3 regions of the Shewanella halifaxensis HAW-EB4 genome follow, and region 2 is predicted to be linked to each of the others. Evidence: riboswitches for the same ligand, from Rfam matches in the RefSeq annotation. Region 2 holds a riboswitch; each other region holds the start of a gene.
What was found. A riboswitch is a leader RNA that binds a small molecule or an ion and turns the genes downstream of it on or off. The one in region 2 is predicted to bind lysine.
Positions count from the first base shown of each region.

Region 1: linked by a shared signal. The riboswitch ahead of SHAL_RS15220 (Na+/H+ antiporter NhaC family protein) and the one ahead of SHAL_RS17280 (Na+/H+ antiporter NhaC family protein) in region 2 are both predicted to bind lysine.
Region 3: linked by a shared signal. The riboswitch ahead of lysC (lysine-sensitive aspartokinase 3) and the one ahead of SHAL_RS17280 (Na+/H+ antiporter NhaC family protein) in region 2 are both predicted to bind lysine.

Region 1 covers NC_010334.1:3,572,206-3,583,266, reverse strand. Annotated here, with positions in the region: gene SHAL_RS15240 (amidohydrolase family protein) at 1-1,573, opposite strand, end outside; gene SHAL_RS15235 (H-NS histone family protein) at 1,733-2,125, opposite strand; gene SHAL_RS15230 (electron transfer flavoprotein subunit beta/FixA family protein) at 2,471-3,220, shown strand; gene SHAL_RS15225 (electron transfer flavoprotein subunit alpha/FixB family protein) at 3,220-4,143, shown strand; lysine riboswitch at 4,340-4,561, shown strand; gene SHAL_RS15220 (Na+/H+ antiporter NhaC family protein) at 4,641-6,221, shown strand; gene SHAL_RS15215 (M3 family metallopeptidase) at 6,430-8,565, opposite strand; gene SHAL_RS15210 (thymidine kinase) at 8,944-9,522, shown strand; gene SHAL_RS15205 (DUF3137 domain-containing protein) at 9,931-11,061, shown strand, end outside.
Region 2 covers NC_010334.1:4,065,677-4,076,737, reverse strand. Annotated here, with positions in the region: gene SHAL_RS17285 (multiheme c-type cytochrome) at 668-2,635, shown strand; lysine riboswitch at 2,919-3,092, shown strand; gene SHAL_RS17280 (Na+/H+ antiporter NhaC family protein) at 3,174-4,757, shown strand; gene SHAL_RS17275 (ribosome recycling factor family protein) at 5,008-5,409, shown strand; gene SHAL_RS17270 (ankyrin repeat domain-containing protein) at 5,616-6,812, shown strand; gene SHAL_RS17265 (AraC family transcriptional regulator) at 6,941-7,987, opposite strand; gene SHAL_RS17260 (FAD-binding oxidoreductase) at 8,109-9,752, shown strand; gene SHAL_RS17255 (glycerol-3-phosphate dehydrogenase/oxidase) at 9,749-11,061, shown strand, end outside.
Region 3 covers NC_010334.1:979,947-991,007, reverse strand. Annotated here, with positions in the region: gene SHAL_RS04070 (2-hydroxyacid dehydrogenase) at 1-890, opposite strand, end outside; gene SHAL_RS04065 (hypothetical protein) at 1,341-1,751, shown strand; gene SHAL_RS04060 (class I SAM-dependent methyltransferase) at 1,711-2,271, shown strand; gene SHAL_RS04055 (hypothetical protein) at 2,311-2,601, shown strand; gene rluA (bifunctional tRNA pseudouridine(32) synthase/23S rRNA pseudouridine(746) synthase RluA) at 2,715-3,392, shown strand; gene asnC (transcriptional regulator AsnC) at 3,774-4,235, shown strand; gene SHAL_RS04040 (succinylglutamate desuccinylase/aspartoacylase family protein) at 4,306-5,412, opposite strand; gene lysC (lysine-sensitive aspartokinase 3) at 5,469-6,854, opposite strand; lysine riboswitch at 6,999-7,181, opposite strand; gene SHAL_RS04030 (DUF3293 domain-containing protein) at 7,283-7,711, opposite strand; gene arcA (two-component system response regulator ArcA) at 8,272-8,988, shown strand; gene SHAL_RS04020 (S9 family peptidase) at 9,418-11,061, opposite strand, start outside.

The DNA of each region.
Region 1 (11,061 bases), 490 kb from region 2:
TTCCGCCAAACGGTATGGTTTGATTATTGCCATCGAGTAACCTGCCTCTTACCCCCTGATTGTCTAACCATAGAGTGAAGCGGCTGATCCCATTAACGCCGGCATCAGACAAGTCGGCACTAAAGGTGAGGCGTCCCAACTGATAATCTAGGTTGGCAAGCTCAATATCATTTTCACCACTAGAGAGCGTGCCGCTCAGGGATGGAGATTGGCTGATATTAAGATCAAAGGTCAATTCTCCTATCTGTAGTTGATAGGGACTATCGAGTAAGGCTCGGTTACGATTGATAACTTGTTGCTCTTCACCCTGTAACCAGATGCTGACGATTTTACCATCATCAAATATATTACCATCGGTGATCACTAAGTCGGCCATAAAGCCAGGCTCTAGCTTACCCGCTAAATGATCTATCCCCGATATTTCTGCCGCATCAGTGGTTAATGCCGCGAGGGCGGATTCTTCAGATAAACCTCTTGCAAGCGCTAATTTCAATCTTGGCCAAAATTTATCGGACTCTATTCCATACTGAGTTAATGCAAATGGAATTTTAGCATTTGCCACCATGGCTAAATTACTTGGAGCACGCTCCCAGTGTCGCAAAGAGGCAAGACTTATCTCTCGCTCACTGTCACCATCAGTTATTTCTGGTGCTGCGGGATAATTAAGCGGTAGAACGAGACTAAAGGGGTAGGACTTTAATTCAGCAAGCCTTGAATATTCATGACCGTTACCAATTAAGCTTCCGCTAAATTCGTGCTCGTTTAATAATTGAGCGGCACGTAGTTGGTTATTGAGGTTTTTAGTATCAAAGATGAAGTGTTGTTTTTTGAGATCCTCTAAACGTTCTAAGGCAATATTAAACTCTAAGCCCTTTCCATCAGCAGAGCGCTTATTTCTATTCTCGTTATACCATTTAGCATCAGAGAAGGTTTGTCTTATTAACGCGATACTACCCATTAATGATTGTGGGTAATCTTGAACGGATGAGCCTTTGTTAAAGGCGATAAACTGACTCGTTTGTGCATTATAAATAACATCGTTAGCCTTCTTATCCGCTAATGATATTGTGACGCCTTGGCCTCTAAATATCCCATCTAAATAACTAGATTGAACACTCGTGAAGCCATTGTTAACCCATTTCTTTGCCTCTTTTTTATCCGGGTAGACATAATTAAACCACTGCATTTGTGAGTGTATTGCGCCATTGCTGGCATTACCACCGATGCGCTTTATTTCATATACTGGACCAGATTGATCTTGGGCTTCTCTTTTGAAGTCGATGGCATATTCTGTAAAGGGATCGATAAAGCCTGAATATATAGTGTGCCCCGACAGATCAATTTCTAATGCTCCCTTGGGGATATCATTATCTTTAATGATCTCTTTAATTTTATTGTTTTTAATCAATAGGGTAGCGTTAGTTAACATTTTGCCAGGAGCTAGCATTAGGTTGGCATGAGTTAATGCTGTGAGTCTTGGGGTGTTATCGGTGAGTTGCTCATTGGCAAGCGCTGCTTGGCTGCATAACAAGCTAAGTAAAGCGATAGGGGCTTTGATTATATGTTTACGCATTATTCTACTTATTATTGTTAGATAAACAGGGAAATGATGAGCATATCCTAACTTATCAATAATGACTAAGCAGTAATTGTAACTTTCAGTGTGAAATTATAACTTAAAAACGAAAAAACCCTGCATGTATAGCAGGGCTTTTAGTTGGTAGACTTGAAATTAGATCAAGAAGTCTTCCATAGTACGGCCGCTTTCAAGCTGGTTTTTAAATACAGTAGGCATACGGCCTTGGCCAGTCCACTGTACCATTTCGCCGTCAACTTCAATTTGATATTTAGCTGGACGAGGAGCGCGCTTCTTAGGAGCGGCTTTAACTGCTGCGCCACCAATATCATCTACAGATAAACCGATTGCTTCCATTTGCTTACGGATCTCTTCGATTTTAGCATTACGCTCAGCCATTGCCTCTTGCTCTTCTGCTTCTTGAGAGGCTTTCTCTTCAATAATTTTTTCTAACTTTACTGACAGTTCTTTTAAATCATTAAGTGATAATTCTTTCACTGCGGCTTTAAAACGACGACCATGCGTCAATATTTCTAGAAAATCGCTCATAATATTTAGATCCAATTAAGAATAAGGTGGGGAATAACGCTGTTGGGATAATGATAGAAACTATTTGGCTGAGGATCAAATATTATTTTTGAATTATTTATATCGTTAATTAAAGTTAATATGAGTAATGGAAGTAATATAAGCGGTTAATAAATGTTTTATGCCTGTTTAATTCAAGCAAATGTGATGTAGTGTCAAGCTGGGTGAACAGGTGTTTGAAACTCGGTTGACGTTAACGTTAACAGCACGTAAAGTGGCTTTAATTTCGGTAATCGTAGTTGGGCATTATATTGCTGCTAGGTTACTTAATTTCGATCATTATAAGAGACGTAAGAAGGAAGCCCTATGAAAGTATTGGTGCCAGTTAAACGTGTCGTCGATGCCAACGTAAAAGTCAGGGTTAATGCTGACAATACAGGCGTTGATACCGCAAACCTAAAAATGGCGATTAACCCTTTTTGTGAGATTGCCGTTGAAGAAGCCGTTCGTTTAAAGGAAGCAGGAAGCGCCTCTGAAATAGTCGTATTAAGCGTTGGACCTAAAGCCTCGCAGGAGCAGCTAAGAACTGCACTTGCATTAGGAGCCGATCGCGCAATCCATATCGAAACCGATGAAGACCTTGTTCCGCTATCAATTGCTAAGCTTATTCATGCTGTACAGCAAAAAGAGCAAGCTCAGTTAGTTATTCTTGGTAAGCAGTCAATTGATGGTGATAACAATCAAACCGGCCAAATGCTCGCCGCTATCGCTAAGATGCCTCAGGCAACATTTGCCTCTGAAGTTAAGTTCGATGGCGATAAACTTGTAGTGACTCGTGAAATTGACGGCGGCCTACAAACCGTTAATTTGTCGTTGCCAGCAGTCGTGACTGCGGACCTTCGTTTAAACGAGCCGCGTTATGCCAAGCTGCCCAACATTATGAAAGCTAAGCGCAAGCCGCTTGAGACGTTTACCCCTGCGGATTTTGACGTCACACTTAAATCTCATCAGACAATTATTAAAGTGACACCACCAGCCCAGCGCAGTGGTGGTGTGATGGTAGCGTCTGTAGAAGAGTTGGTTGAAAAGTTAAAGAATGAAGCGAAGGTGATCTAATGGCAATTTTAGTATTAGCAGAACACGATAACGCCAGTCTAAAACTGGATACCGCTAAGGTCGTTGCATGTGCCGAAGCCATCGGTGGGGATATAGACCTATTAGTTATCGGTCATAACTGTGGTTCAGTGGCAAGCGAAGCTCAAAAACTCAGTGGTGTACGTAATGTCTTAGTGGCAGACGCGCCAGCATACGCGAATCATCTGGCTGATAGTGTATCTGAGTTGATGCTGGAAATTGCATCCGATTACCAACATATTCTTGCCGCAGCTTCAAGCTTTGGTAAAGACGTCTTACCTCGCGTAGCAGCACTTTTAGATGTGTCTCAGCTTTCAGAAGTGATTGAGGTCGTCAGCAGTGACACATTCGTTCGCCCTATATACGCGGGTAACGGTTTAGCGACAGTGCAGAGCTTAGATGATAAAAAAGTGATGACAGTGCGTTCTAGTGCGTTTGATGCAGTAGCAGCAGACGGTAGTGCAGCACTAGTGACGCTTTCGCAAGCGTTTAGCTCACAGGTTGAGTTTGTTGCTCAAAGCCTGACTGAATCAGAGCGTCCTGAGCTGGGTAGTGCATCAGTTGTAGTCGCTGGCGGTCGTGCTTTAGGCAATTGCGAGAACTTCGCTATGTTAGAGCAACTTGCTGACAAGCTTGATGGTGCGGTTGGTGCATCTCGTGCAGCGGTTGATGCAGGCTTTGTAGCAAATGATTTACAAGTGGGTCAAACGGGTAAAATAGTTGCGCCTGACTTATATATTGCCGTCGGTATTTCGGGCGCGATTCAGCACCTTGCTGGTATGAAAGACTCAAAGGTGATTGTGGCCATCAACAAAGATCCTGAAGCGCCGATTTTCCAGATAGCAGATTACGGTCTTGAAGCCGATCTATTTGAAGCGGTACCAGAATTATTAGCCAAGCTTTAATGTAACCCTTAAAGCCAGAACAACGCTTACACAGTGTGGAAATGTTATGCACTGATAGTTGAGTTGTTAATGGCTATAAGTTGCATTTGGTATTATTGGTGATCTGTGTCACGATAAGCGGCTTTAGGGTAGCATCCCTAAAGCCGCTTATGTTTTTATGTCTGTCACGCTTTTTGAGCTAGGCTTAAATTGCGTCCTGAGAAGTAGAGGTGCATTAAATATGAGTATCGATAAGTAGGGTGATGCCGCTGAGCTATCGAGAAAGGATTTAATGCCGAAGTGACATAGCATATCGGGGCTAGTTGCTGGGGCTGTGACCAAATAGGGACAGCACTGCCATAGTATTTCTTATCTGGAAGATAAGAATTTTTATATTAATGACGAACCATTAATATGGCTATGGAGCGCTACTGATAGGACAGGTGTAATCAGATATCTATTGCTATATCCCACCAGTTCAGTCGGCCTCCATTCGTATTTAGCGAAGAAATAAAAAAATGACAATTATAAGCTATGCCGATTCGGCTCTATCGCTGCTGCCTCCGGTAGTTGCAATCGTACTGGCGATGTTAACGCGTCGTGTCTTACTCTCTTTGGGGCTAGGGATTTTATTGGGAGCGCTACTGCTTACCGATTTCTCTGCACTGCAAACGGGTCAATACTTAAGTGATAAGGTATTAAGTCTCGTATGGGATGATGGTGCTTTTAATAGCTGGAATCTTTATATTCTAGGTTTTCTAGTATTGCTCGGCATGATCACTGCGCTGATCACCGTGAGTGGCTCAGCTAGAGCCTTTGCCGATTGGGCTCGTTCTCATATCCGCAATAAACGTGATGCTAAACTGCTGACGATGTTCCTAGGTTGTGTGGTGTTTATTGATGACTACTTCAACAGTTTAGTTGTTGGTAGTGTTGCAAGACCACTGACCGACCGTTACTACATCTCTCGTTGTAAGTTAGCTTACTTGCTGGACTCGACTGCTGCGCCTATCTGCGTGATCTCACCAGTTTCAAGCTGGGGTGCCTATATCATCGCCTTGATTGGTGGCATTTTAACGGCGCACGGTTTTGCCGATACAGGGCATCTGAGCATATTCGTGCAGATGATCCCAATGAACTTCTATGCGATTTTTGCACTCTTGCTGCTACTTTGTGTTGCCTTGATGGGATTAGATGTTGGCCCTATGCGTCAACAAGAGTTAAATGCGCAGAAAGGACATCTTTATGACGAATCTAAAGGTTTACCACCTGGAGCGAATTCAGGCCTACCTGAAGCCGATACTGGCAAGATCATGGGCTTATTCCTACCTATCGCGGTATTAGTGTTTGCGACTTTTTACTTTATGGTTAGCAGCGGCAGCGATGTTCTAACCGCTAAAGGCTTAGAATTTAGCTTGATTGGTGCATTCGAAAATACCGATGTCGGTTCATCGCTGTTCTTCGGTGCGTTAATAGGTTTAGCGGTAACACTTGCTTTAGTCATTTACCAAGGCGTGGCTAAGCCAATGATCGCTAAAGGCCTGTTTGAAGGTGCGAAGTCTATGCTACCTGCCATCTATATCTTGCTGTTTGCATGGACGATTGCGGGTGTAATTGGTCAGCTTGAAACGGGTAAATATATGGCGAGCCTAGCTACAGGCAATATTCCATTTGCTATGCTTCCAGCGGTACTATTTGTGCTAGCGGGTCTAACGGCATTTTCAACCGGCACGAGCTGGGGTACCTTTGGTATCATGTTGCCGATTGCTGCCGATATGGCGATGGGTAGCCACACGGGAATGATGTTACCTATGTTGGCAGCGGTATTGGCTGGTGCGGTATTTGGCGATCACTGCTCGCCAATCTCCGATACTACAATCTTGTCGTCGACGGGTGCCAACTGTCACCATATTGACCACGTGATGACACAGCTACCTTATGCGTTAATCGTTGCGGGTATTAGCTTAGTCGGTTACATCGTACTTGGCTTTACTGAGTCTGTGATGGCTGGTTTGGTTGCCTGTAGCGTGTTGTTTGTGATCAGCATTATAGCACTGCGTATTAAGGCGTGTTCGCCAGACAGCCAGTGTAAGCAATAGCGTAAACAGTTTAGGCCATAATATCGGCAATGATGATTGGAATTTGATGGAGTAATCCATTTGACATAGAAAATCATTCGATAAAAAAATCCGCTCTATTAAGAGCGGATTTTTTGTTTTCAGGTCATGCAATTCAGGCCATGGCTTAGCGCTTTGTACTCATCTCACTGTTCAATGACAGTAATACGGAGCCTATCGCGTTAAGAGCCTAGTCTAAACCACGACGCTTAAGTAGGGCGTCAGTAGTTGGCTCTTGGCCTCTAAAGGCTTTGTAGGCATCCATAGGCGCGACGGTGTTACCTACTTCACGGATTGTTTTTCTAAACTTCATGCCAATCTCACGATCAAGCCCACCTTGTGTTTGTACGTAAGCAAACGCATCGGCTGCTAAAATCTCACTCCACATGTAAGCGTAATAACTTGCCGAATAGCCACCAGGGAAAGCGTGGGCAAAGTAAGTTGATTTATAACGTGGTGGTACCGCTACCAAGTCGACGCCGTGCTTTTTAAGGGCGGCAGCTTCAAAGCTGGCGACATCTTGCAGTGGCGCACCGGCCTTAAGAGTATGCCACTCTAAATCCACAAGCGCTGCAGACATGTACTCTAAGGTGTCGAAGCCCTGGTTAAAGCTACGAGACTTAAGCAGCTTACCGAGTAACTCCTGTGGAATAGGTTCACCCGTTTCATAGTGTTTGGCGTAGTTGGCTAGCACTTTTGGATGGGCCGCCCAATCTTCTTCGAAAGTCGATGGGAACTCGACAAAATCTCGTGATACCGCTGTGCCAGACAGTGTCGGGTAGACAACTTTTGAGAACATACCGTGGGTGCCATGACCCATTTCATGGAACATAGTTGTCACTTCATCGTAACTAACAAAAGTTGGCTCGCCTGCTGGGGCCTTCTTAATATTCATCACGTTAACCACAACCGGTTTGCTATTCAGCAATTCTGATTGAGTTACAAATGAGCTCATCCAAGCGCCGCCGCGTTTGCCTTCACGAGAGAAGTAGTCAGCATAGAAGATTGCCATACTGGTGCCATCTTCATCGAACATCTCGTAAGCTTTTACGTCAGGGTGGTAAACTGGCAGATCGGGACGCGGCGTTAAACTTACGCCGTAGAGTTCTTTTATCGTAAAGAACACGCCATCCTCCAAGACACGGTCAAACTCGAAGTAGGGGCGGGTTGCACTTTCATCTAGGTCGAACTTCTCTTTGCGTACTTGCTCTGCATAGAAGGCCCAGTCCCAAGGTGCTAATTCAAAATCACCACCAGTTTTGTCAATCATCGCTTGAATGTCAGCAGCTTCTTTTTGGGTGTTTTTGACAACAGCAGGCACCATAGAACCAAACATCTTATAAACGGCTTCAGGCGTCTTAGCCATCTGCGGCTCTAGGCGGTACTCAGCCCAGTTATCATAACCGAGTAGTTCTGCTCGCTCGGCGCGAAGCTGGGCTAGGCGCGCAACCAAAGATGCGGTTTCATTCTCACCCTCAAGGCCACGGTTGGCCGAGGCTTGCCAGATCTGCTGACGCAGCTCTCGGTCTTGTAACTGCGAGAGCACAGGTTGGCGAGTCGTGTTAGTGAGATTGAGCTGGTATTTGCCTTCTTGACCATTAGCTTTCGCATCAATTGCGGCGGCCTTAATCGCACTGTCTGATAAGCCTGCAAGTTGCTCTTTAGTATCGACAACGACCGCGATCTCTTTGGTTAGACGCATTAAACGCTGAGCAAATTCATTAGTCAGGGTAGATTGCTCTTCATTAAGCACACGGATCTGCTGTTTTTGATCTTCTGTAAGCTTGGCTCCGGCGCGAACAAAGCGCTTGTAGTAAACTTCGACTAAACGGTTCTCTTCTGGCGATAAACCTAGGTTGGCACGCTGGTTATAGAGTGCCTCTATGCGTGAAAACAAAGCCGGATTGAGGTTGACGTTATCTGAGTGAGCCGCCATTTTTGGGGCCATTTCACCCTGTATTTTACGCAGTTCAGGGTTACTGTTTGAGCCGGTTAAGTTATAGAAAACTTTTGAGGTACGGTTGAGCAGTTCGCCACTTTTTTCCATCGCCACGATGGTATTTTCAAACGTTGCCGCCTGTGGATTGTTAGCTATCGTCAAGATCTCTTGATAATGCTCTTCGATCCCTAGCTCTAACGCGGGTTGAAAGTGTTCATCTTTTATCTGAGTGAAGTCTGGCGCTTCATATTGTAATTTGCTTGCTTGCAGGAATGGATTTTGGCTTTGCACCATCTCTACACTTGAGTTTTGAGTTGGCGTCGTTGATGAGCAGCCGCTCAAGGCTAGGGTTGCGGCAATAGCCGCTGCAACGAGTGTCTTATGCATTGATTTTGACTTCCTTTATTATAATTGTGCTTCTAATCTAATGTTTGCGTATTAAAAGTGTCTTAATTTGAGCTATTTTGTGCATCAATGCAGGGTTTTGTGTGCGTTTTGTAGTGTTTGTCACATAATGTGGCTATGAGTAAATAGATGTTTACACTATGGTTTATACCTCTTTCAATATTTAAAATAGTGAAATTTTGCCGCTTAAATCAAATTCTAAGCCGTACCGACCAAAATTCACTAAAATAGAAGTACTTTGTCAGGTGTAGATTTTTATTACTTTCCCGTTGATAGGTGTCACTGAATGGTGTCTGTAAGGTGATTTTTTATTGTGAATAGTGCTAAACTAGGCGTGAACTCACCTTTAAGGATTTTAGTTTGGCGCAGCTATATTTCTATTACTCAGCCATGAATGCGGGTAAATCAACTTCGTTATTGCAGTCTTCTTATAATTACCGCGAACGCGGTATGCATACCTTAGTCATGACAGCCTCAATAGATGACCGCTATGGTGTGGGTAAAGTGGCTTCTCGTCTTGGTATCGAAACCGAGGCGCAAGTATTTGGTAGTAATGACAATCTTACTCAGATGATCAGCACTAGCCATGCAGACAAGACCTTACACTGTATCTTAATTGATGAATCTCAGTTTTTAAGTAAAGAGCAGGTGAAACAGCTGACCTATGTGGTTGATATCTTAGATATCCCGGTGTTGTGCTATGGCCTTAAAACCGATTTCCAGGGTGAGTTGTTCAGCGGTAGCCACTATTTACTCGCATGGGCAGATAAGCTGGTAGAGCTTAAAACCATCTGTCACTGCGGCCGTAAAGCCAACATGGTGGTACGCCTCGATGGCGATGGCAAACCGATGCGTGAAGGTGAGCAGGTGGCCATTGGCGGTAACGAAAGTTACGAGTCTGTATGCCGAAAGCATTTTAGAGAATTTATCTGGGATTAGGCTTTATCGCCCCTAGAGGATAAGAGAGGCTAACACTGTCAAGGTGTTAGCCTTTTTTAATGCCTATTTACTTGAGATAGGATTATAAGTGGGGCTTTTGCTACAGCGTCTTATTTACAAGAAAGTTGCTCGTTGCTCCTAATTGCCTAACAAGAGCTGTCCAATAAGAGCCGTCTGAACACCACTAAGGAATTAGGATCCTTACTCACTTCCTACAGTATATCGGTGCGGCTCCTTTTATCGTACCTTGAGTATTACTGAGTTTGACAAAAACAGAATAATTAAAAACTTGAACATAATTATAGAGTAAGCGACTTAAGTCTCTGTCGTTATGGTCGCTTTTCAGTATAATCCGCCATATTTTTGGCCCTAAGGCCTGTTGTTGACCTAATTGTAAAAGGACTCTCAATGCAGCATAACCGATTGGTCGCACAACATATCGACAAGCTTCGCAAAGATGTTGACGCCGCTACCTCTCAAGATGAGCTTCTCGAAGTCATCACCCAAGTTAAACACCACCCTGGACCGTTAGATTACCGCGATAAGATAACGCACGGCATTAAGTGGTTATTGGTCGCAGCCAGCGTCTTGTGCATCATTCTCATATTCATGCGCCTTGGTTATGACGAGATTGAAATGCTAGCCAAGCTTATTATCGATGACTCTTGTTATTGGCTCCCAGTAGCGCTGAGCACATTGTTAGTCAGTTTTTGCCACGAGCGCGGTTGGCTGCCTGTACCTATGCCTGTTAACTTTGCACTGCTGGTAGCGGCAATGGTTGCTGTTACGCTATATGTACCTGAGTGGCCGAAAATCTATTGGGCGCTGATGTATGGCTTTGGCTATGTGATTAGTGTAGGCGAAATTGACGATCATCAATTTTCGTTGTGGTTTGTGTTGGTTATTGCCAGCTCACTCACTTGGGTGTGGCTGGATTATCGTGCCAATTGGCGTAAACACCTTTCAGATAAAATATTCCTGCGAGACGCGCTATTTAATAATGGCTTAAAAGAAACTAAGCTTGCAGCGGAAGATAAAGCCTGTGCGCTCGAAAAACAGTTTGCAGAGTTTCGTCGTGGTAATGGCACCCGTGATATACAGCAGATGTTTGAGGGGCATTATCAAGGCGAGCAGCACAGCTTTAATTATAAGCTTTATCACTTTCAATATACGGTAAAACGCAGCCAAACTAGCTCAGATGGTAATGGTGGTTATAAAACCAAGACCGTGTATGAAGACCGTCATCGTTACGGCATTTTACTCGACTTTCCTTTTGCTAAAGGCTTATGTATCGATGCCGAGGATGAGGTAAAGCTAAAAGGTTCGGTTTACCAAGAAAAGTATCACACTGAATCGAATGCATTTAATGATATTTTTCGAGTACAGGCCTGCGATAAACTCACCGCGGCACGCTTTTTAACCCCTGCGATGATAGAAACGCTACTCGATCTCAATCGTCACTTTATCTCGCCTATGGTGGAGATCGCCCCTGATGGTCGTTTGTGTATAGCCTCTACCAGTAAGCTAATTATTGAAAAT
Region 2 (11,061 bases):
TTTTGATTATGGCGATACAAATCACTTAATCGAGAGTTGATTCAGTACCTTGCCGGAAGAAAGTTCGGCTTCAACTTGCTATGGCGAGAGTTACTTTTGTTTGTGAGAGCCATTAGCCGTTAAATGACCTTGGCTCAAAAAAGCGTACAGATTTTTAGCGTGTGGCAATATGGAGGCTTGCTTTGTTGACTGAAACTAAGATTATGTTTCAGAAATTAATTCTCAATATTTACTGAGGCATGAAGGTGAAGCTGCCGTCTCATCCAACCTAGCCGTGCTAATCTTATGAACTAGGCGTATATCGTTTAATTTTCTGCATGGGCTATGCATCCATCTAAAAGCGGAACTAGGTGAGAGGGGGGATTTACCAAAGTAACTCGCGATTGAGGCAAGTAATTAAAATCTAGATAAGATAATTTCTATTAAACGATATCGGAATGCTTAAATACATTTTCGTTATCACGACATTTTAATTATCACATTTAAAATGTACATATGTGATCTTTATACTGATAGTGTTTTCTAAAATTTTTATAATTATCTAAAATCACAATTCATATAGATTGTTAGTTGAGTATTTAATTAACGTTACCAAGTTCACAATTTTCCTTGTAATAAAAAAATACTGTTAAGTCGCAATAACAATAACAATATGATTAGGATGATTATGATGAGTTTAAATAAACGCTATTTAGTATTGGCTGTTGCAGCTGCAATGGGTTTAAGTGCATGTGGTGATGATGGTAAAGATGGCAGCGATGGTGAGTATATCCCTCCCACTGTAGGTACATCTGTAGAAACTAAAATTGAGTTAATAGATCATACTATTGAAGATGGTCAAATTAGCTTCGAGTTTCAGGCTATTAACGAAGAGGGCGTCATAATTGATGGCTTGCAAAAGGCAGAAGCTAAGTTCGCCATACAAACTGAAAAAGGTATTGGATTAAGTCGTACAGGGGAAGGCACTCTTGGCGGTTATGGCACTTTTGATGCGACAAAAGATAGCAATCCAGAAGGCGCCTCATTAGCGATTAATGAAGCGGGTAATTATAGCTTTGTTATGCCGATGGAACATGTGAAGGCGGGTGACGTCGGGATTGTCTGGTTACGCGTCGGGGGAGCTAAAGTTGATGACACGGTGTCAATTGCACGCAGTATGGCATTAATCGTCGACAAACCTGATGCGTTGCATACCACAACCACTGGAACCTGCTATACCTGCCATGTGGACTACGCCACCTCTGATTTCCCTCACCCTAGCTATACGGCTATCGATTTAGAAGGTAAGGTCGACTTCGTTGCAGGTTGTATGGTCTGTCATGGCAATATCTCAAGAAATGAGGAAAATGGCGGCTATGCGAAAAACACTCTGCAAAAAATAGGTCACATTAATCATCAATCATTCGAACGTGATTTCCAAGTGACTAACTGCTATACCTGCCACGCTGAACCAGTAATGAATACTAGTATTGCAGGCAATGGTTGCGTCGATTGTCACGCATCGGGCGCCACTGTGAACGATAAGATTGCCGCTTTTGCCGATGATGTCGATGTACGCGCTATCCACGCGACTAAATCAGGGATTTTAGAGCGTCAACAGACCCGTGATTCACATACTACAACTCTATCGGCTCCATACTGGGACAAGGATGTGGCATGGACAGATAAGCCGAGTGGGGCAGTGTGTACCGATCTGAAGTTGTTTAAAATCGAAGGTGAGACACAGACTCAGCTTAATATTGCCAATTTATATGGCGAGACCTTAAGTTATGCTGGTGGCTATATTCATGGCTATGACAGTAAGCACAATACTATCGTGGGTAGAGCCAATGCCTATGGTGCTCATCAATATGTTGAGCGTGAAGATGGTACGCGTTCAGTCTGTTACCCTGATCTTGTAGAGGGTTTTGCAAACTCAAATCTAGCGGCGAGTTCCCGATTGACCTTTGCCTTGGGCGATGTTGAAAATGCGGGCTATACCGGCGTGACATTAACGTCATACTCTGATGTAGTTTCGACCGACATTTATGATCCTGCGGTCACAGTGCCAACATTTACGCCTGAAGGTAAGTATGAGCGTCGCCTTGCTGTCACCAATGATAGCTGTACTAGCTGTCATAACAGTGAGAGTAACTATCATAAGAATGGTAGCTATCAAGAAGGTGGCATAGATTGTGTTGCATGTCATAACAATGGCCAAGACCGCAAGTCAAAAATGTCAGCACCTGGATTTGGTCCAATGGTTCACAGCATGCATTGGGGTAAAGGCAACGCGGTAAATGATGCAGAAGGCGTTGCTAACTCAGCGGATAAGCTCAATGCTGAAAACTGCGTCGCATGTCACGCCGATGGCATCGATCTCTATGCGGTACCAAATCAGTATATTCGTTCTCAAGCTTATCACGCTGGCGATACCACCAAGATGTCTAGCCCGGTATTAGCTAACTGTTATGCTTGTCATGATAGCGAACAAGCCCTAAACCACATGATTCAAAACGGTGGTGAGCTAAGTGCCGAGAAAGGTGCTGGTGATGATGGCGAGTGGTACACACTGCCAACATCGGAGTCTTGTGCGACCTGTCACGCCACTGGTAAAACATTTGGCATCGAGAAATACCACGTGTTTGAGCGTTAGATTGACTCGTGTCAGGAAGCTGCTAAGTCAGGTAGGTGTTTGATTATCCCAACCTTTATGTTGGCATCCCTGCAGGCTGTCCAAAGGTGGGGCTTGAGTTTAACAGCTGTTATTGATAGATAAATTTGACGCACATCCAAGGCCCTTCGGGGCCTTTTTACTTTTAGCCCTAAACCACAAACTTCGGTCGGGGGATTCTTTATACTAATTGGTATTTTCATTGGCAATGTTTGAATAAATTTTCTTGCAACTCACAAATCTATGGGTATTATCTAGCCTTAATCCTTTGAGTAGAGGCGCGCTGCCTAAAAGTATCCAGATAGAGGGTGACACCTAAGACATCTGGGGAAAGGAGACAGCGCCGAAGTTATTGTTGCGTCATCAACAATCGCTGGGTCTGCATTTAACAGATGCAGGACTGCCATAGTTATGTTGTCTATGGAGCGCTATTAGAGGGGTAAGAAGTATTATTTCGATTGAAATCTGTTTCTCTATCCTTTTGGTAGATCTCCACCTAAATAATAGGTGTTACGAGATCATGAGTTTAGTTCAATATTCCGATTCCCTGCTGTCGGTGGTACCGCCACTGTTAGCCGTTATCCTCGCCATTACGACTCGTCGTGTACTGTTATCCTTAGGGATCGGTATTCTTGCTGGTGCCATACTGCTAAGTAACTACAATCCGCTGAGTGCATTGCAGTACCTGTTCAATATCGTCTCAGGTATCTTTTGGAGTGATGGCGCTATCAATAGCGGTAACGTCAATATGCTGTTGTTTATGTTGCTGCTCGGTGGTTTGATCAGCCTGATGACAGCTACGGGGGCGACGAAGGCTTTTGCTGAGTGGGGAGTACGCCGTTGTAAAGACCGCCGCAGTGCCAATATGTTAACTGGCTTAATGGTCTTTGCCTTCTTCATCGATGACTTTTTCCACAGTTTGTCTGTGGGCCCCATCTGCCGTCCAGTAACAGATAGGTTCCAGATCTCACGGGCAAAGCTGGCTTATCTGCTGGACTCAACCGCCGCCCCTGTGTGCGTCATCATGCCAATTTCCTCTTGGGGGGCGTTTATCATTGCCATCCTCGGCGGTATTTTGGTGACCAATGGTATTACCGATATCAGCCCGATTGCCATGTTTGTGCAGATGATCCCGATGAACCTTTACGCGGTGTTTACCCTGTTAATGGTATTAGTGGTTATCGCCTTTCAGCTCGATATTGGTCCTATGCGTCAACATGAGCGCTGGGCACAAGAAGGCAAGCTGTGGGATGAGTCTAAGGGACGTCCTAAAGGGCTTGAGATCACCACCGAGGGACAAGGCAAAGGCGGTATGATTGATATGGTCTTGCCTATCGCAACCTTAACGCTGTCGAGCATCTTCTTCATGGTATGGAGCGGCGCCGAAGCCCTTTCGGCTAAGGGGCAGGCATTTAGCTTGATCGGTTCTCTTGAGCATACCGATGTGGGGTCGTCCTTGGTGTACGCTGCACTATGTAGTCTTGCCGTCTCTATTGTGTTAGCACTGCGATTAAAGTTGCCTGCCAAAACATGGTTATCTGCAGCGCCACAAGGTGTGCAGGCGATGATGCCAGCGATTATTATCCTGCTGTTTGCTTGGACGATTGGCACAGTAGTGAGCGATATGCAGACTGGACAATACCTCGCTGCATTGACTAAGAGCAGTATTCCGGTTCAGCTTTTACCTGCTTTAGTGTTTGTTCTTGCATGCGGAATGTCATTTGCGACCGGCACTAGCTGGGGCACGTTCGGCATCATGTTGCCACTGGCAGGTGATATCGCTATCGCCAGTGATGCAAGCCTATTGTTGCCTATGCTTGCAGCGGTATTAGCTGGATCTGTATTTGGCGACCATAGCTCACCTATCTCGAGTACTAGTATCCTATCGGCGACGGGCGCGAGCTGTCACCATATGGATCATGTTATGACCCAGCTGCCCTATGCCATCACGGTTGCCTTTGGTGCCTTCCTAGGTTATCTCGCAATGGGTATTACTGGCTCAACCCTTGCCGGTATCGCGGTGAGTGCACTTTGGTTCCTTGCGAACTGTGCATTCCATCTTCGCCGTCATAAAAGACAGCAAATGGCATTAGCTAGCGCATAGTCGTACCATGGCGATATTTCAAAGGCTTAACTTGATAAGTTAATCCGATAAGTTAACTCAAGAAGAGGCCCCTATGGGCCTTTTCTATTGTCAGGCTAAACCATCTATTTCACAAGGTAGATGGTTTACTTTCGGCGCTTTCCCAGTTTGCATGGCTTGAGTTTTTTAGCTGAGGCTGAAAAAATAGAGCGATTAGCTAAAAGCTAAAAGCTAAAAGCTAGAACCTAGAACCTATGACCCAAGCACCTCTATGAAACAAGAGATCACCATCTCGCTTCCCTCACTCATTCACCGAATCGGCCGTGAAGCGGTAAAGCAAGCGCAAGCTGTTGCTCAGCAATTTACCTGTGAGCTTAAGCGTGTGCGTCGTTCGAGAAATTGGGGCTTAACGGGTGATGCAATGCAGATCCAAGCTTTTAGTCAGCAGTTAAAAGCGGTGCAATTAAACACTGGAGGTAGTGAGTTTACCTACCTTATCCGAAAAATTGATACAGCGCTGCTAGCGCATGGGGATAAGTTGGAGCCGTTAGCGGCAAAGTTAATCCGTTTGATCAAGCAAGAACCCAATATCACCCTCACAGAACTGATGCATCTCACCGACTGTACACAGGCTGAAGCGAGAACGGCTCGTTTCGAAGCTGATACTTGGTAGTTATTCATCTCGAGTTAGTTAGAGTTACTCCCTATTTAGTCTTAAAAATTGATCGCTAAAGCAATTTATAACCTTACTTATCTTTATTAAAAATAACGGCTTGTACTTGCATGGGCTAGGGCTTAGTCTACTGCGCATCATGGGGCCTCTTATACCTGTTTTACTTTCCGTTTCTCGCCCCAGACATGAGTCAAAATGAGGTTTACATGCTTAGCAGTCGTATTTTCGATGGATTAGAGCTAGATGATGTTTTACGTGAACATCTTGATGGGTTAGATAGTTATGATGAGCCCTATTTTATCTGTATTAAGCTGAGCACTACGGCCGATAACGCGATAAAAATGTTGATCCCTGAGCTTGATCACCTTGATGACGATATCTTTGCCTTTAGGCTTAAACCGCAACTGTTACTGCTGAGCCTTGAGTGCGAAGTCGACGAGATTAAGTCGTTATCACAGATGTTGCTGAAAGCTTTTGAGGCTAATAACGTCACGGCGCAGATCGCTATTTTTCATCATAACTGTCTAGGCGCGCCGATTGAGACCTTGAAGTGGTCGACCCAGCTACTAGAAACCTTAATTGAGAAGTCGCCAAATGACTCTATCGTTGAGTTCAACGACTTTTGTGATCGCGGTAATTGGCCTGGGCTGAGCGCCTATATTGAAGGTCGTGAGCAAGGCTGCGGCGCTGATTTCGGCTATGACTATGACGAGAATGACTATGATGAAGACGACGAAGATGATGACGAAGACGAAGATGATGAAAACGATGATCGTTTTGATCAAGATGGCTTCGACGAGAATGGCCTCGATGCCAGCGGTTTTACCGCGCTTATTCAGGCTATTTTAGATAAAGATGCCGCAGCGGTAACCAATATGATAGCTAATGGCGCTGATATTAATAAAGGCGATTGGTACAAGAATACACCGCTTAATCATGCGGTCCAAAAAAGCACTCTTGAGATTGTTAGCTTGCTACTTGAGGCAGGCGCTAACCCTAATCAAGCGGGGAGTTACGGAACTAAAGCGCTCTATATTGCCAGCATCAACGGCATGTTGCCGAAAATGCAGTTGCTGTTAACTAAGGGCGCAGACGTAAACGACAAAGACGATGAAGGTGAGAGCGCACTAATGGCTGCAGCCGGAAATAGCACTGCGGAGGTGGTTGCGTTATTACTGCAAGCGGGCGCTGATAGTAATGCGCATAGTGACGATGGCAATACCGCATTAATTAAGGCTGTTATTGGTAACTATAATGAACGTACTGCGATTGTTGAGTTGCTCTTGGCTAATAACGCGGCAGAGACGATTCATCAAATCAATATCCATGACTCGACGGCGATGGATCTGGCTTTGGATCGTGAACATCAAGACATTATCGAACTGCTGAAACAAGCGATGTAAAACGCTTTTTGATTGGTATTACTGAGAGACAAGCCTTAACCCATACTGTTCGCAGGGCGTTGAGGCGATCTCTTTGATCTTGTTTTTTGCTTCTGTTTTTCCATTCTTGTTTTTCACTATTTTATTCGTTATTGCTTGCGTCTTGGAGTGTGACCGCTCCAGTTTTTGTAGGCGCGGAAAAATACCCGCACATCACTAAACCCTAGTTCTAACGCGATTTCGCTTAAAGAAAGTTCGCTGCAGCTAAGCCAGTAATCCGCCATCTCAAGACGCACATTATCTACTAGACCTTGATAGCTCATTCCCTGCTTGAGTAATTTTCGCTGCAAGCTTCTGCCGCTAAGATGCAGTTGGCTGGCTATCTGTTCCCGGTTTATTTTGGTTTGAGGGAGTCGCAGGCGAATAATTCGGGCGGCGGCAAGCTTTAGCTGATCGGCATCGCCAATGTCTTCTAATTGCAGTTTAGCGTTATTCATCAATTGCTTAAGTCGCCGCTTATCACCGCTTGGAAGCGGCTGCAGCAAAAGATCTTTGTCGATAAGGATGGCGTTCTCACTCTGCTCAAAGCGCACCGGGCAGTTAAATAGCGCCTGATACTGTTTTAGCTCTTTTGTGGCGGGTTGTGGCCGCGAAAGTTTGATCTCAATGGGTGAGGTGTAATTGTCTTGCATAAGAAAGCGGGCGAAGTTGACCCAAGACGCTAGCACGTTATCAATCAGATGGGGGATCACCATAGGGTTGCTGTATTGGCAGTGCCATACCATTTTTAATCCTTGAGGATGCTCTCTTAACTCGGTGATCCCCATGTCGCCAACCAGCTTTTCTAGCGGCATGGCTTGTTTGATGGCTTGGGCAAAATTGTCTGAGTTAAGCCCTATCTGTCCCAGTAGGTAGAAGCGGTCCGGCTGGATAAAGCGAGCGCTATAGAGGCCAAACAGCGGATGGTTCGCTTGCTCAATAAGATGGTGTAATAACTGCTGAAACTGCTCACCACTAAGGCGGGTATCTTTGCTTTGCAGGCAAGAGGGCTCGATATTGGCCAGCTCAAGAGCTGCTGCAACTTCAACCTTACAGTGCCGCGCTGCCTGCAGAAATTGCAGCACAGGCGGTAAGGAGGTTGTTCCTAAAGAGAGCGTCCCAGAAGATAAGCCTCCGTGTTCAGCTTGTATTGCCATCTTGTTTCGCTCCTACATTTTCATCGTTTAACCAATTTATGAATATTGTCCATATTTGTCACTGATAATATGTTGCAACATTGTAATATAAATCTATCTGTATGCAAATCGGTCAAATATTATGGGTAGAGCAGCGCTGGATAATCGAAAATGGAATGGCTGGGGCGACAAAGATAGGAGCTTGGCGCTGTCTGATGATGGTGCCACTTTTATCACTGAAACGCTTGGTGAGGCGCAGCCGCTACCTATAGCGACACTCGAAGAGGTCTTGGCCAAGGTGCCTGCCTCCCGTTTAGATGAGAGCGAGCTGTATACCACCGACGCTGAAGTGCGGCTGCGTCATGCCCGCGGTCAGAGTCTACCGGACTGGTTGGCGATGAAGAGCGGCGAGTTTAACCTGTTTCCCGATGCCGTCGCCTTTCCCCGTAGTAGTGAGGAGATCCGCGCCTTGATGGACGCGGCAAAATACAATGACTGGCAGTTGATCCCCTATGGCGGTGGTACCTCTGTGGTGGGGCATATCACCCCTTGTGAGACAGACAAGCCGGTACTGACTATCTCCATGAACAAGATGAACCGACTGCTCGCGCTCGACAGAGTCTCGCAACTTGCCACCTTTGGTGCCGGCGTTAAGGGGCCATTTTTGGAGTCTCAGCTGCAGGCTCAAGGTTACACATTAGGCCACTTTCCGCAGTCTTTCGAGCTATCGACATTAGGCGGCTGGGTGGTAACCCGCTCAAGCGGTCAGCAATCGTTACATTATGGCCGTATTGAAAACCTGTTTGCCGGCGGTGAGATTGAGACCTTCGAGGGCAAGGTGGATATTCCGACCTTGCCTGCGTCATCTGCGGGGCCGGATTGGCGTCACCTGGTGTTGGGCTCAGAGGGCCATTTAGGCATTTTAACCGAAGCCAAAGTTCGGGTGAGCCGCGTGCCCGAGCAGGAGTTCTTTGGGGTGGCCTTTATGCCGAGTTGGCAACAGGGGATTGCCTGTGCTCGAGAGGTTATTCAGCAGGGGCTGTCTCTTTCAATGCTTAGGCTAAGCAATAGTATCGAGACCAAGACGCAGCTTTTTCTGTCGGCTAATCAGCCCCAGCGTCACTGGCTTGCCAAGTTACTGTCTCTAAAAGGCGTGGGTGATGACAAATGCATGCTGATCTATGGCATTACAGGTGACAAGAGCGATAACAACCAGAGCTACAAGCGCTTGAAGCGCATTATCAACCAGTTCAAAGGGGTTAACACTGGCCAGAGTCTCGGTAAAAAATGGGCGCATAAGCGCTTCGCCTTCCCCTATTTACGAGAAACATTGTGGCAGATGGGCTATGCCATCGACACGCTAGAGACGGCGACCAACTGGTCCAATATTGAGCCGCTGACCGATAAGATTGAGCAGAGCCTAAAAGGGGGACTCGAGGAATTGGGCACTCGGGTGCATGTATTTTCTCACCTGTCGCATCTCTATAGCGACGGTGCCAGCATCTATACCACTTACCTGTTTCCTGTGGCGAAAACCTATGAGCAGACCTATCAGCAATGGCAAAAACTCAAATCGACCACCTCTAAGCTGATTGTTGAGAGTCACGGCACCATCAGTCATCAACATGGCGTGGGCGGCGATCATGCCGCTTATCTTGCAACAGAAAAAGGCGGGCGAGTGGTTGAGTCACTGCAGGATTATTTTAACGGCTTCGATCCTAAGGGGCAGTTAAATCCCGGCAAGCTGTTTAAGGCTATTAATAACCAAGATAAGGCGCAGCCATGAATACCTTGAGTCAGGCAGCGAAAGCAGCAACTGATGCTATTACTCAGGTGGAGGAGGCTGAGTATGATCTTATCATCATTGGGGGGGGGATCACTGGGGCTGGTATTTTCCATCTTGCTGCCAATCAAGGCCTTAAGGTGTTGCTGTTGGAGCAAAATGACTTTGCCTGGGGTACATCGAGCCGCTCTTCCAAAATGGTTCATGGGGGTCTGCGTTATCTGGCGACGGGTCAATGGCGTATGACTCGAGATGCTGCCAGAGAGCGAGAAGTGATGTTGGCGCAGCTGCCGGGCTTGGTGGACTTGATGCCCTATATGATGCTGCATAAGAAGGGCGACTTCCCGTCGGCGGCACTTTTTCATCGAGTATTGTCGATTTATGACAAGCTGGCTGGCAGTAAGCACCACCGCCCCTTGAGTATGGAAAAAGCGCGTACTTGGCTATCGGAGCTGTCTTTCGATGGCATAAATGGGGTGAGTCTGTTTGCCGATGGAGTCACCGATGATGCGCGCTTGGTATTGCGTGCGCTGCAAGACGGCGTACTCACAGGCGGGCAGGCGCTTAATTATGTCCGAGTGACAGGCCTCATTGAGCGAGGGGAAAAACAAGATAAAAACGAGCGAGTTTGCGGTGTAAGGCTTACCTTAGCGAATACTCTGGATAGCCAAGCTTTAGCAGACAAAGAGTACAGTGTGAAAGCTAAGTGTGTCATCAATGCTACCGGCAGCTGGGCTGATAAGTTGCATCCATTGCCCCAAGGCGGCTTGAGGCCATTGCGAGGCAGCCATCTGGTGCTGCCTTTTGAGCGTTTACCCGTCTCGGCTTGCTTGACCTTTTACCACCCTCAAGATGGACGCCCGGTGTATATCTATCCATGGCAAGGCTGTTGCGTGATAGGCACGACAGACTTAGATCATAGTGGCTCATTAGATAGTGAGCCGGGGATCTCCCAGCAAGAGGTCGACTACCTGCTGGGGTTAGCAAGGCATTATTTCCCTAAACAGCAACTCGACGAGCGTGATGTGGTTAGCTGCTGGAGTGGCATAAGGCCTATTTACAGTGATAGCCAGCACGAAGGTAAGGGCAAAGAGCTATCTAAAGAGCCATCGAAAGAGTCCCGTGAGCATATTATCTGGTCTAAGCCGGGGCTTATTTCGGTAACCGGCGGCAAGCTAACCAGCTATCATCTGATGGCTAAAGAGACCTTGGCGCGAGTCTCGCTGCAGCTGCCAAACCTCTTTAGTGCTGAACTGAAAAGAGCGCCTTTTAGCCAAGCGACACAAGGTTATGCCGATGAGCATTTAACTGG
Region 3 (11,061 bases), 2.1 Mb from region 2:
GCCTGGTGACCTGTAAAAATCACGTTGTGACATGCAGACAAACGTCTAAATACGTCATCTTGAATGATTTCACTCGACTTATCTTCAAAGAAAAGCTCTTTCTCATTCTCGTATACATCTAATCCTAGTGAGCCCAGTTGTCCTGACTTCAGAGCTTCCATTGCATCGAGCGCATTAAGCAAACCACCACGGCTGGTATTGATGACCATAACGCCAGGCTTCATTTTTACAAAGCTGCCCTGGCTCAATAGATGAAAGTTATCTTTGGTCAACGGGCAATGCAGGCTAATGACATCACAAATAGGATACAGCTGCTCAAGTGTGAGGTACTCAACGCCTAAATCGATCACGTCTTGGTTAGGGTAAGGATCGTGGGCCACCACTTTACAGCCAAAACCCAGCAATACTTTAATTGTCGCGAGGCCTATCTTACCCGTGCCGATAACCCCAACCGTGCGGCCATGCATATTAAAGCCCACGAGCCCATCTAGTGAGAAGTTCGCATCACGGGTACGCTGATAGGCTTTATGAATTTTGCGATTAAGAGTAAGCATGAGTGCTACTGTGTGCTCTGCAACCGACTCAGGAGAGTAAGCAGGCACATTAACGACCTTCATTCCTAAACGTTCGGCGGCTTCTAGATCGACATTATTAAAGCCAGCGCAGCGCATAGCAATAATCTTAGTGCCACCTTGAGCGAGTTCAACTAGCACTTCTTCACAAAGAGAGTCATTAACAAAGGCGCACACGACCTCAAACCCTTCAGCGAGTTTTACAGTTTGCATACAGAGGCGGTAATCAAAATACTCGATACTGGCACCAAAGGTCGTGTTGGTTCGATTAAAATGCTGCATATCGTAATGTTTGGCGCTAAAAAAACCAATTTTCATTGTAGAAACCTTATCTAAATGAGGAAGAAATCTAAAATAGTGTATTTGATATTAGCAGATTTGTCTTGAGGGCTATTGATCTAAGCATTGTTGGCGGCTATAGAATTGAAGAAAAAAAAGCGAGCTCCTGACAGCTCGCTTTCCAGCTTATTCTGAAGGCTTTGCTAGGGAGTTAAGGATAAGATATCTCCAGCATTCAGATCGAAGCTATTATTGACTGAGCATAAAAATATCAATAATAGCAAGGAGTAAGCATATGCCCACCATATTAGCACTATCTATAAAGAGGTACCGCCAACTGTCTCACAAATTTGCTGTACAAATGGGTATTAGAGCCGACTAAGTCAATAAAACCTCTTGTTAATCTGAGCTTGTGATCTGTCAATGCTTTTCAAATAGTCATTTCCTGATAAGATTTACCGCAACCTAGCAGCACAAGACTCCTTAAATATGGCCAGAAAAGAACTCACAGAAAAACAATTTATGGTCCAACGTTTTTCTAAGACAGCCCTACGCGCTTTGCATATCTTGGGGATCACCGGAGCTGGCGGTGGCATTTTACTGCATGTTCCCCAGGAACAATGGCTGCTCTACTGGATCATGGCCATGAGCACAGGCTCTGCCATGATGCTATGGGAAATAGTGCGTGACTGGCGCTGGCTAATTCAGCTAAAGGGTGTGCTGACTCTGGTAAAGCTCGGCTTGCTAGGCTTGTTTATCCCCTTTGCCGCATACAAGCCTGAGTTGCTGATCGCTATCGTGTTATTATCTGTGGTGGTATCTCACGGCCCTGCAGGGCTAAGACATTTTTCAATAGTACATGGACGCAGAATTGGTGGAAGAAAAGAAGTTAAGGGCTAACAGCGCAGAGCTTATAACTCAGTTTTCAGCGCTGACTGACTACCTCAAACCCGGTTGTCAGGTACTCGATCTTGCCTGTGGTAGCGGCCGCAATGGTCAGTGGTTTACCAACAGAGGATGCCATGTTAGTTATCTAGATAGAGACCTATCCGGGCTTGATGTGGTAACCGATGATGCCAGCTCCATAGAGTTACTCAAGTGGGATCTTGAAAATGGCTGTGCGCCTGCATTGCCTCAAGAGCGCTACGATATCGTTCTGGTGTTTAACTACCTACATCGACCACTGTTCGCGCAGATCATCGATAGCGTTAAGCCCGGTGGGCTGATTATTTACGAGACCTTTACCGAGCAACAAGCGCAAATCGGTCGACCACGCAATCCAGCCTTCCTGCTTAAAGCGGGGGAATTAAAGGCATTAGTTGCCAATTGGCGCACTCTCCATTACGCTGAAGATCTATTCACTGAATTACCCACGGCAAGCTATAAGGCACAGCTTATTGCTCAAAAGCCGCTGGTATAACAGCTATTGCTATAAAACAGCATGAAATGGAGGCTAGCTATGTTCCCCTATCCAGAACCGTATCGAATTGCGCTGCCACCAATGATCACAGGCTTTATGGTTATCTGGGCACTGCTCAGTCGGTTAGTGTTTGGCGATGCCAGCATATTAAGCCTGTATCCACTATTAGCTCTGTTTCCCATTATTATATTGCTGCATCTATATCTGATCTGGGATGCCAGAAGTATGGGGCGCTTAGATCAATCTTTCTATGCCTTGATCCACTGTGCACTGGCATTTGTGGTTTGGACCTTTGCCATCATGCATGTTAATGGCAGAGGCTTCTCCTAAGCCTTCATGAGCCACAACAGTCAAGTCGATTTAATAACGACGCTCTCGAATCTACTTGCATGACGAACGATCAAAGAGGTATCTTTGCCGCGCATTTTTAATAAGGTTCCATCATGACTGATTTCGTCTACTCACCTCCCACAACGCCTTGGCTTGAAATACTTCACCAAGATAAAGACATTATGGTCGTTAACAAGCCGTCGGGGCTGTTATCTGTACCGGGTCGTGATCCTGCCCACGCAGACAGCACCTATAACCGCGTACTAGCAGAATTTCCTCATGCAAAAATAGTACACCGCTTAGATATGGCAACCTCGGGTGTCATCGTGGTCGCTTTGCTGCGCAGCGCCGAATCAGAGCTCAAGCGTCAATTCAGAGATAGAGAAACCGAGAAGACCTACTATGCGAGAGTGGCAGGTCATGTTAAGGAGACCCACGGCACTGTTAATCTGCCACTTATTTGTGACTGGCCCAATCGCCCGAAACAGAAGGTCGACCATAAGATAGGTAAACCATCACAGACTCACTATGAAGTGATCAGTCGCGGAAAACGCTCAACCTTGGTAAAGCTCACGCCTATCACCGGACGCTCGCATCAGCTACGTGTGCATATGATGGCATTAGGCCACCCAATTTTGGGCGATAACTTCTATGCTGACCCATTAGCCAAGAGACTCGCACCACGCCTACTGCTGCATGCACAATCGCTAACGATTACCCACCCTTACACTAAAGAGCGAATGACCTTTAGCTGTGATGCGCCGTTTATGAATGCCGAGGGCGAGCAGTAACTTTTCTGGCTCCGAAGCAGAATGTTCCTCATTAGTCGTGCTTATAAATAGTGCTCATAAATAGTACTTATAAATAATGCTCATAAGAATGATGCGTCAACGGCTCCTCCCTTTAAGCGCTGACGCATTATATATTTATAATGATAATCACAACTTACTGAGTGTTAGACCAATTTTTAAGACCCTAGTGCCTACACGACCGTAGGCGCTAACGCTAAAAACCCAATAAGCGTTAACGCTAAAAACCCAATAAGCGTTAACTACGGCACGCCTTTGATGCTAGATGAGTAATCACACTCACTTCTTTGACAAATCAGTAGAATATTCATCAAAAAATACGTAAATTGTTTAATTAACCAATAAGCAATTGACCTATTTATTATGGAAGCCCCATTTCAAAGAGACTCACTCGACAATCAAATTTTGTCGGCATTAATGAAAGAAGCAAGAACGCCCTTCGCCGAATTGGCTAAACGTTTTGGAGTGAGTGCTGGCACCATCCATGTTCGCGTCGAAAAAATGAAGCAAGCAGGGATCATCACAGGGGCGCAGATCACCGTTAACCCTAAAGCCTTAGGTTACGATGTATGCTGTTTTATCGGCATTAATTTAAAGAGTGCCGGAGACTATCCTGCAGCCATATCTAAACTCAATGCACTTGAAGAGGTGGTTGAGGCCTATTACACCACAGGTAACTACAGTGTTTTTGTAAAGGTCATGTGTCAGTCTATCGATGGACTGCAGCATGTATTGATTAATCGTATTCAGTCTATCGATGAGATCCAATCGACCGAAACACTGATTAGTTTACAAAACCCCATCGTACGGGCGGTTAAGCCTTAGCTCTTGTCTAGATGACAATAAAAAAGGCTAACTGATGTTAGCCTTTTACATATTATGAGCTCGCTCATAGTTAAAGCTCAAACAGATTGGTCATTACCTTGTAGAGTTCGGTGCCCTGATAGACAGAAGCTGATGCAAAATGCAGGATAGGCACACAATCTTGCTTAAGACTTAACGGAGTCAACTCGTTATCAGTGCCATACAGATCCAGCCTTAAAATATTTGCCAGAGTCTCACCCGTTTGCAATGGCTCACCCAGCTCAGCTTTATACTCAACCATCCCCGCCGTTGGCGCATGAAACTTCTTATAGTCTTTTAGATAACAGCCGTACCTTGGCATTTGAGCTGGTGCAACTTTATCGCTGACCACACCACGATGACTCAAGTAGGCTAAGATCCCCTGAGCATCGTTAAGGGCATCATCCATATCGATACGCTCTTGGCTAGCTAACTCCAAAGTAAATGCAGATACAGGAACGCCTAGAGTGCGTCCCTGTGATTGCGCATAGTCAGCCAGCTGCCACCAAGGGCAAAACACCGCTTCATCCATGGCGCCACCAAAATCATTAGGGATCACAAGAGTAAAGGGAATAGAGAAATACGATGCTGAATCCACATCGTATTCGGGACAATACATATGCTTACAAGACTTAGGGCCAGTATGCAGATCGATAACGATATCGGCTGCATGGGCCATCGACTGCAGCGTCACCGCAAGGCGTTTGCCTGTGGTCACGCCCCACTCACTATTTAAGTGAGCCTGACATGACTCAATCAATAACAAACGGTATGCCTTGATCAACGCCTTGTCTTCTAGATGAGCATTCTCTTGATACCAACTGGCGACATCGAGTTTGTGATCTAGATATTCTCTGTTCCAGTTAACCCCAGTGATAGGATCGAAACGCCCAAGGGTGAACTCACCACTTTTTTGATTAATCCCTAACGGGTTAGCCAAGGGAAGTAACGTCACTTCCCCCTTAACATCCATCGTCTCCAGCTGCTTCATCAACTGAAAAATCACCGCGTTACCTTGCACCTCGGCGCCATGCACATTGGCCTGAATAAATACGCTCGGCGCACTAAGGTCCTGTGCAGGAAGTCGGTAAACAGGAACATTAAGCTCCTGCCCCGTAGCCAACTCACCTACCTTTAGGCTCGATTGGGTAAATTTCATCAATGACTCGGTTACCTTTCATCTCTATCTGTTAGCAGTTATCTGTTATCTGTTATCTAGGCTTCAAACAGGTTTTCATGCAGGGCGCGAATAACATTGGCCGCCTCTGATTCATCCACCAGAATACACAAATTATGTGGGCTCGCGCCTTGACAGATCATGCGTACATTATAGGTCTCCAGTACTTCAAACACTCTTCGGCACACGCCAGCGGTCGAGGCGATGTTGTTACCTATCACCGCCACTAAGGCTAAGCCATCTTCGACGCGCACCCGACAGTGTTGTGATAACTCTTGCAGCAGTGCCTCACTCAATAATCCTTGGCCGCTAGAATCTGACCCGGTTTTATCTAATGTCAGTGCCACGTTAACCTCGGAGGTGGTGATCAAATCGACACTGATCTTATGCCGTGCAAGCGTGGCAAACGTCTCGGCGAGAAAGCCTTGCGCATGTAGCATCTGCAAGCTGTGTAGATTGAGTAGAGTTTGATCTCGGCGCACCGCGACGGCACGATAAACAGGCTCGCTTTCAACCTTATGGCGGATCCAGGTGCCACCCTGCTCAGGTGCCCAGCTTGAGCCAACGAAGACCTGAATCTTTTGCCTCACCGCAGGTAAGATAGTTGCCGGGTGTAGAACCTTGGCACCAAACGTCGCCATCTCGGCGGCTTCGTTAAAGCTGATTTCGGCGATCGGACTCGCATTCGGGGCGAGACGAGGATCGGTGGTATATATACCCGCCACATCGGTCCAGATCTCAACGGCATAGGCTTGCAACGCCTCGGCTAACAATGCTGCAGAGTAATCACTACCACCACGGCCAAGGGTTGTGGTGTTACCTTCACTATCGGCACCAACAAAACCTTGAGTCACTATCACCTGATCGGCGAGCAAAGGCTTAAGATTAGTTTGCACTAGCTCAGCAATTTGCTCGATTTGTGGTTCGGCGCGGCCATGATGGCTATCGGTTCTAAGCACTTGACGCACATCAAAAGCCGATGCGCTAGCCCCCTTCTCTCGCAATACGGCGGCAAAGAATATTGAAGAGCACATCTCACCTTGAGATAAGAGCTCATCCATTACAGCCTTGCTGCGGATCAGCTTTAGTCGCTCCACTAGAGCCGAGATATGGCTGAGAGTGCGATCAATCTTTGCGGCCACATCACTGGGGTTACCGAGCTTATCGAGGATCTGATATTGAATTGAGGCGATCTTCTTGATCAGCGCCTTTGACTCATCACTACTGATTTCAGCCTGAGTGAGCGCGACTAACTGATTGGTCACGCCACTCGATGCACTCACCACCACAACCCGTGTTTGCGGGTTAGCAATAATAATATCGGCGCAGCGCTGCATCGCAGCGTAATCGGCAACCGAAGTGCCGCCGAACTTAGCAACCGTTAACTTAGAAACTGATATTGGAGATTCTGATGCTATAAACATAGTACAGCCTCCATGCAAAATAGAGATGACTGACACAGACAGAAATGGGTATTTTGAATAACTAACATGAAAAAGCTCCGAACTAACTTCGTCCGAAGAGCCTGGTGCTATTGATTGCACCCCAAAAGATGGGAAACAGCGATCGCAACCAGAAGCTCTCCACCATAAAAAACATTGGTGACAATCGACAGGATTCAGCCTGAACAACCAACATTCAAGCCCGACCAAATGGCTATGAATATCTCGGCGCTAATCTCCCTCATAAGCCATCATTGGGGTTTGGCCCCCTCCAACTTACTACCTAGTTAGCGCTCCTCTTCTGTAGTTATTTTGTATACCTGCATTATCTGCTTTGTATACAAAATAACAGAGTAAAAAATATCAAAAAATAACCAATTAAGTCAACGGAAATCTAAATAGATTTTATTTTAACCAATATCAGGAAATTCTAACAGCAGCTTGACCCGTGGCGAGAACGCACCTAAGTGAGCATCGAACTTAGCTACTAAACAGGGAATCAAATGTAAACAGTCCGCTTCAACATAATAGATGGCATTTTGGTTAAACTGACAACCCAATTTAACCGCTTGAGCCTTATCAATGACAACTGCCCAACTCTTCTCCATATGTTTTCTGTCATGGGAGGTACCTATCATAGCGCGATAAGGAAGACCTAATCTGTGTATTTCATGCTGAAGTTTCCGGTCAAGCAGACCATTTTGGCAAGCCGTTAGCACCTCTCCACAGGGGTTATATGCGGTGATAATAGCGAACGATAATTGCGAAGATAATATTTGAGTAAACAGAAATTCAGTTTCTTTATAAAAGCGCCACAGCGTTTCGATAGAGTCATTCATACTAACAATTTCTCAAATTGAGGTGGAATTATTATAGCAAACTCGTTAGCACCTCCTAACAGTGTGATCTGCATCACTATTTGCAATTCTATCAATTTCAATATAATCAACAGCATAGTTTTCAAAAAGTGATCTAAATCATATCGTCGAGGAATTTTGTTAACATTTCATTTGTTAACAAATGCCTAAAACGAGTACAATGGGCTTGTTGATTGGCTCACCTCGATACATGTAACGAACACATTTTGTTACACATATCTGAAACAGATAGAAGAGTAATCCACACAGCAGTATCAAATGTGGCCTATGTTTGATTTAACATTTAAACTTCATACAAAACGGTAGTTAAGGAACTTTTTCCTACTATTGTTAATCAAAGTTTATACAGTTCACGTTTTTCCATATGTGAGATACCCATACTTTGCTTATCATGCAGTGTGTTGCTGTTTCGAGCCAAATTTGAAAGCACCTACGTGTATCAGTGAGTTATCAGCATAACTAGATGGAGTATAAATATTATTATACTCATGGTTAGAATTGACAGAGATTAGGTAATTAATATGCAAAACCCGCACATTCTTATTGTTGAAGATGAAGCAGTAACAAGAAACACACTTAGAAGTATTTTTGAAGCAGAAGGATATGTGGTAACGGAAGCCAATGACGGCGCTGAAATGCATAAGGCTATGCAAGACAACAAAGTTAACTTGGTCGTTATGGATATTAACTTACCAGGCAAAAACGGTCTTTTACTAGCTCGTGAACTTCGTGAAATTAATAATATCGGTCTAATCTTCCTAACGGGCCGTGATAACGAAGTAGATAAGATTCTAGGTCTTGAAATTGGTGCTGATGATTATATCACTAAGCCATTCAACCCACGTGAATTGACTATTCGTGCTCGTAACCTATTAACTCGCGTTAATAGCACAGGTACAGATTCAGAAGAGAAAAGCGCAGTTGAGTTCTACCGTTTCAACGGTTGGAGCCTTGAAATCAACAGCCGCTCTCTAGTAAGCCCACAAGGTGAGTCATACAAGCTACCACGCAGTGAGTTCCGCGCGATGCTTCACTTTGTTGAAAACCCAGGCAAGATCCTAAGCCGTGCAGACCTTCTAATGAAGATGACTGGCCGCGAGCTCAAGCCACATGACCGTACTGTTGACGTAACAATCCGTCGTATCCGTAAGCACTTCGAAAGCTTGCCAGATACGCCAGAAATCATCGCAACAATCCACGGTGAAGGTTACCGTTTCTGCGGTAGCTTAGAAGATTAATTCTAAGCTACCCAAGCTGTACTGCTAGCGCTGCAGTGAATAAAAAGCCAGTCGATTGACTGGCTTTTTTTATGCTTAAATTTCGACACTATTGTTCTAACATGCATATTTAATATATGCTTAAATTAGAGTATAAACTTAAGTAAAACTGAAATTCACTTAGGATAAAACCTAATTATCAGCCATAAGAAATGATAAACCATTCAAATGTATACCTATAAAGCAATAGAGTCTCATATAATTCTACGCTCTACTTCCCTACGGCTAAGCATATAAATACAGATTTCGATTCAAGCCAGCCTTGTTGTTATTAATGATATTTAATTTCAAATTAACCTTAATAAAAAAGGCGTGGTCTATTAATTGCAGTCTATTAACCACAATTAACAGTACCAACGCCTGATTTATATCACACTAGCCATTGCGTTATTACTGCTTAAGTTCTCGATTTAAAAAATCTGCTAGTGAGCGATATAAATGTACTCGCACCTTTTCACCACGCATCGAGTGTTTCGAGCCTGGGTAATCGATCATCTGGAATAACTTGCCCTCATCCTGCAGCGCCTTATAGACTCGAGTGCTGTTCTCAAACAAGACATTGTCATCGGCCATGCCGTGGTACATCAACAGACCAGATTGATAACCACCAACATACGGCAACACGCTACTGGCCTCATAACCTTTGGCATTGGTTTTAGGGTGGCCCATATAACGCTCAGTATAATGGGTGTCATACAGAGACCAGTCTGATACTGGCGCACCAGAGATCGCCGCCTTAAAGTAGTCTGGCGCTTTAAATAGACTCATCAGTGCCATGTAGCCGCCATAGCTGTGGCCATAGATAGCGATATTATCAGAATCAACATACGGCAGGGTGCGCAGGTAATCCACACCGACCTTTTGATCGTTCACTTCAACCTCGCCAAGCTGCTTATAGATCACATACTCAAACTGGGTGCCACGATGGGCCGAACCGCGGTTATCGAGCTGATAAACGATATAGCCTTGCTGTAAAAGATGCTGAGTAAAGTAGTCTTGATGACTCCAGCTATTGACCACCAACTGTGCATGGGGGCCGCCATAGACGCGTACTACCACCGGATACTGCTTTGAAGCATCAAAGTTGGTCGGCTTGAATAGGCGGTATTGCAACATTTGGCCATCTTCGACTTTCAGCTCACCAAACTCCGGCACCTGCCACAGACCAAAGTAGTCATAAAGTGGATGGCCTTGTTTAACTTCGTTTTGCTCAACCCAAGCTAAGCGTTCACCACTTTTATCATGCAGGCTCACCTGTGGCGGCTGTGACAAACTGCTGAAGTAATCAAGGTACACAGGTTTATTGTCGGCAAATACCGTGGAGTGCATGCCGCTACGCTGACTGATGTCTTCAACCTTGCCACCAGCTAGTGCCACGCGGTAAAGCTGCTTCTCTATCACCTTGGTTTTACGACCAGTAAAGTAAATCTCCCCGGCTTTTTCATCGATATACTCGACCGCATCCACCGCCCAGTCACCTTGAGTTAACTGACTAATCACCTTGCCATCTAGGCCAATTAAATAAAGATGGTTAAAGCCATCTCGCTCTGACGCCCAGATAAATGCCTTTTGCTGCTTTAAAAAGTGCAGGTCGTCATTAAGGTTTACCCAAGCCTGACTGCGCTCTTTAACTAAGTCTCTATCATTTTTAATGTCATCAATCGCCACCACACGTAGATCTAGCGCTTGCTGATCGCGGCTCTGCCACTGATAAGACAGATGCTTACTGTCTGGTAGCCATTTTACTCGTGGTAGATAGATATCGGTCTCTTTGCCTAAATCGACCCAAACTACTTTTTTATCTTTAAGGGTCACAACCCCAAGTTCAACCTTGACGTTGTTTTCACCTGCGTAGGGATAACGCTGCTCGGTCAGCTTAATTCCGTCGGCGTAAATTTCGTTACGAGTCACCAGCTCAACACCCGCCTCATCGATGCGAGTGTAGGCAATCGCTGACTCATCGGGCGCCCACCAGTAACCCGTCATTCTGCCCATCTCTTCTTGAGCGACAAACTCAGCCATGGCATTTTTAAT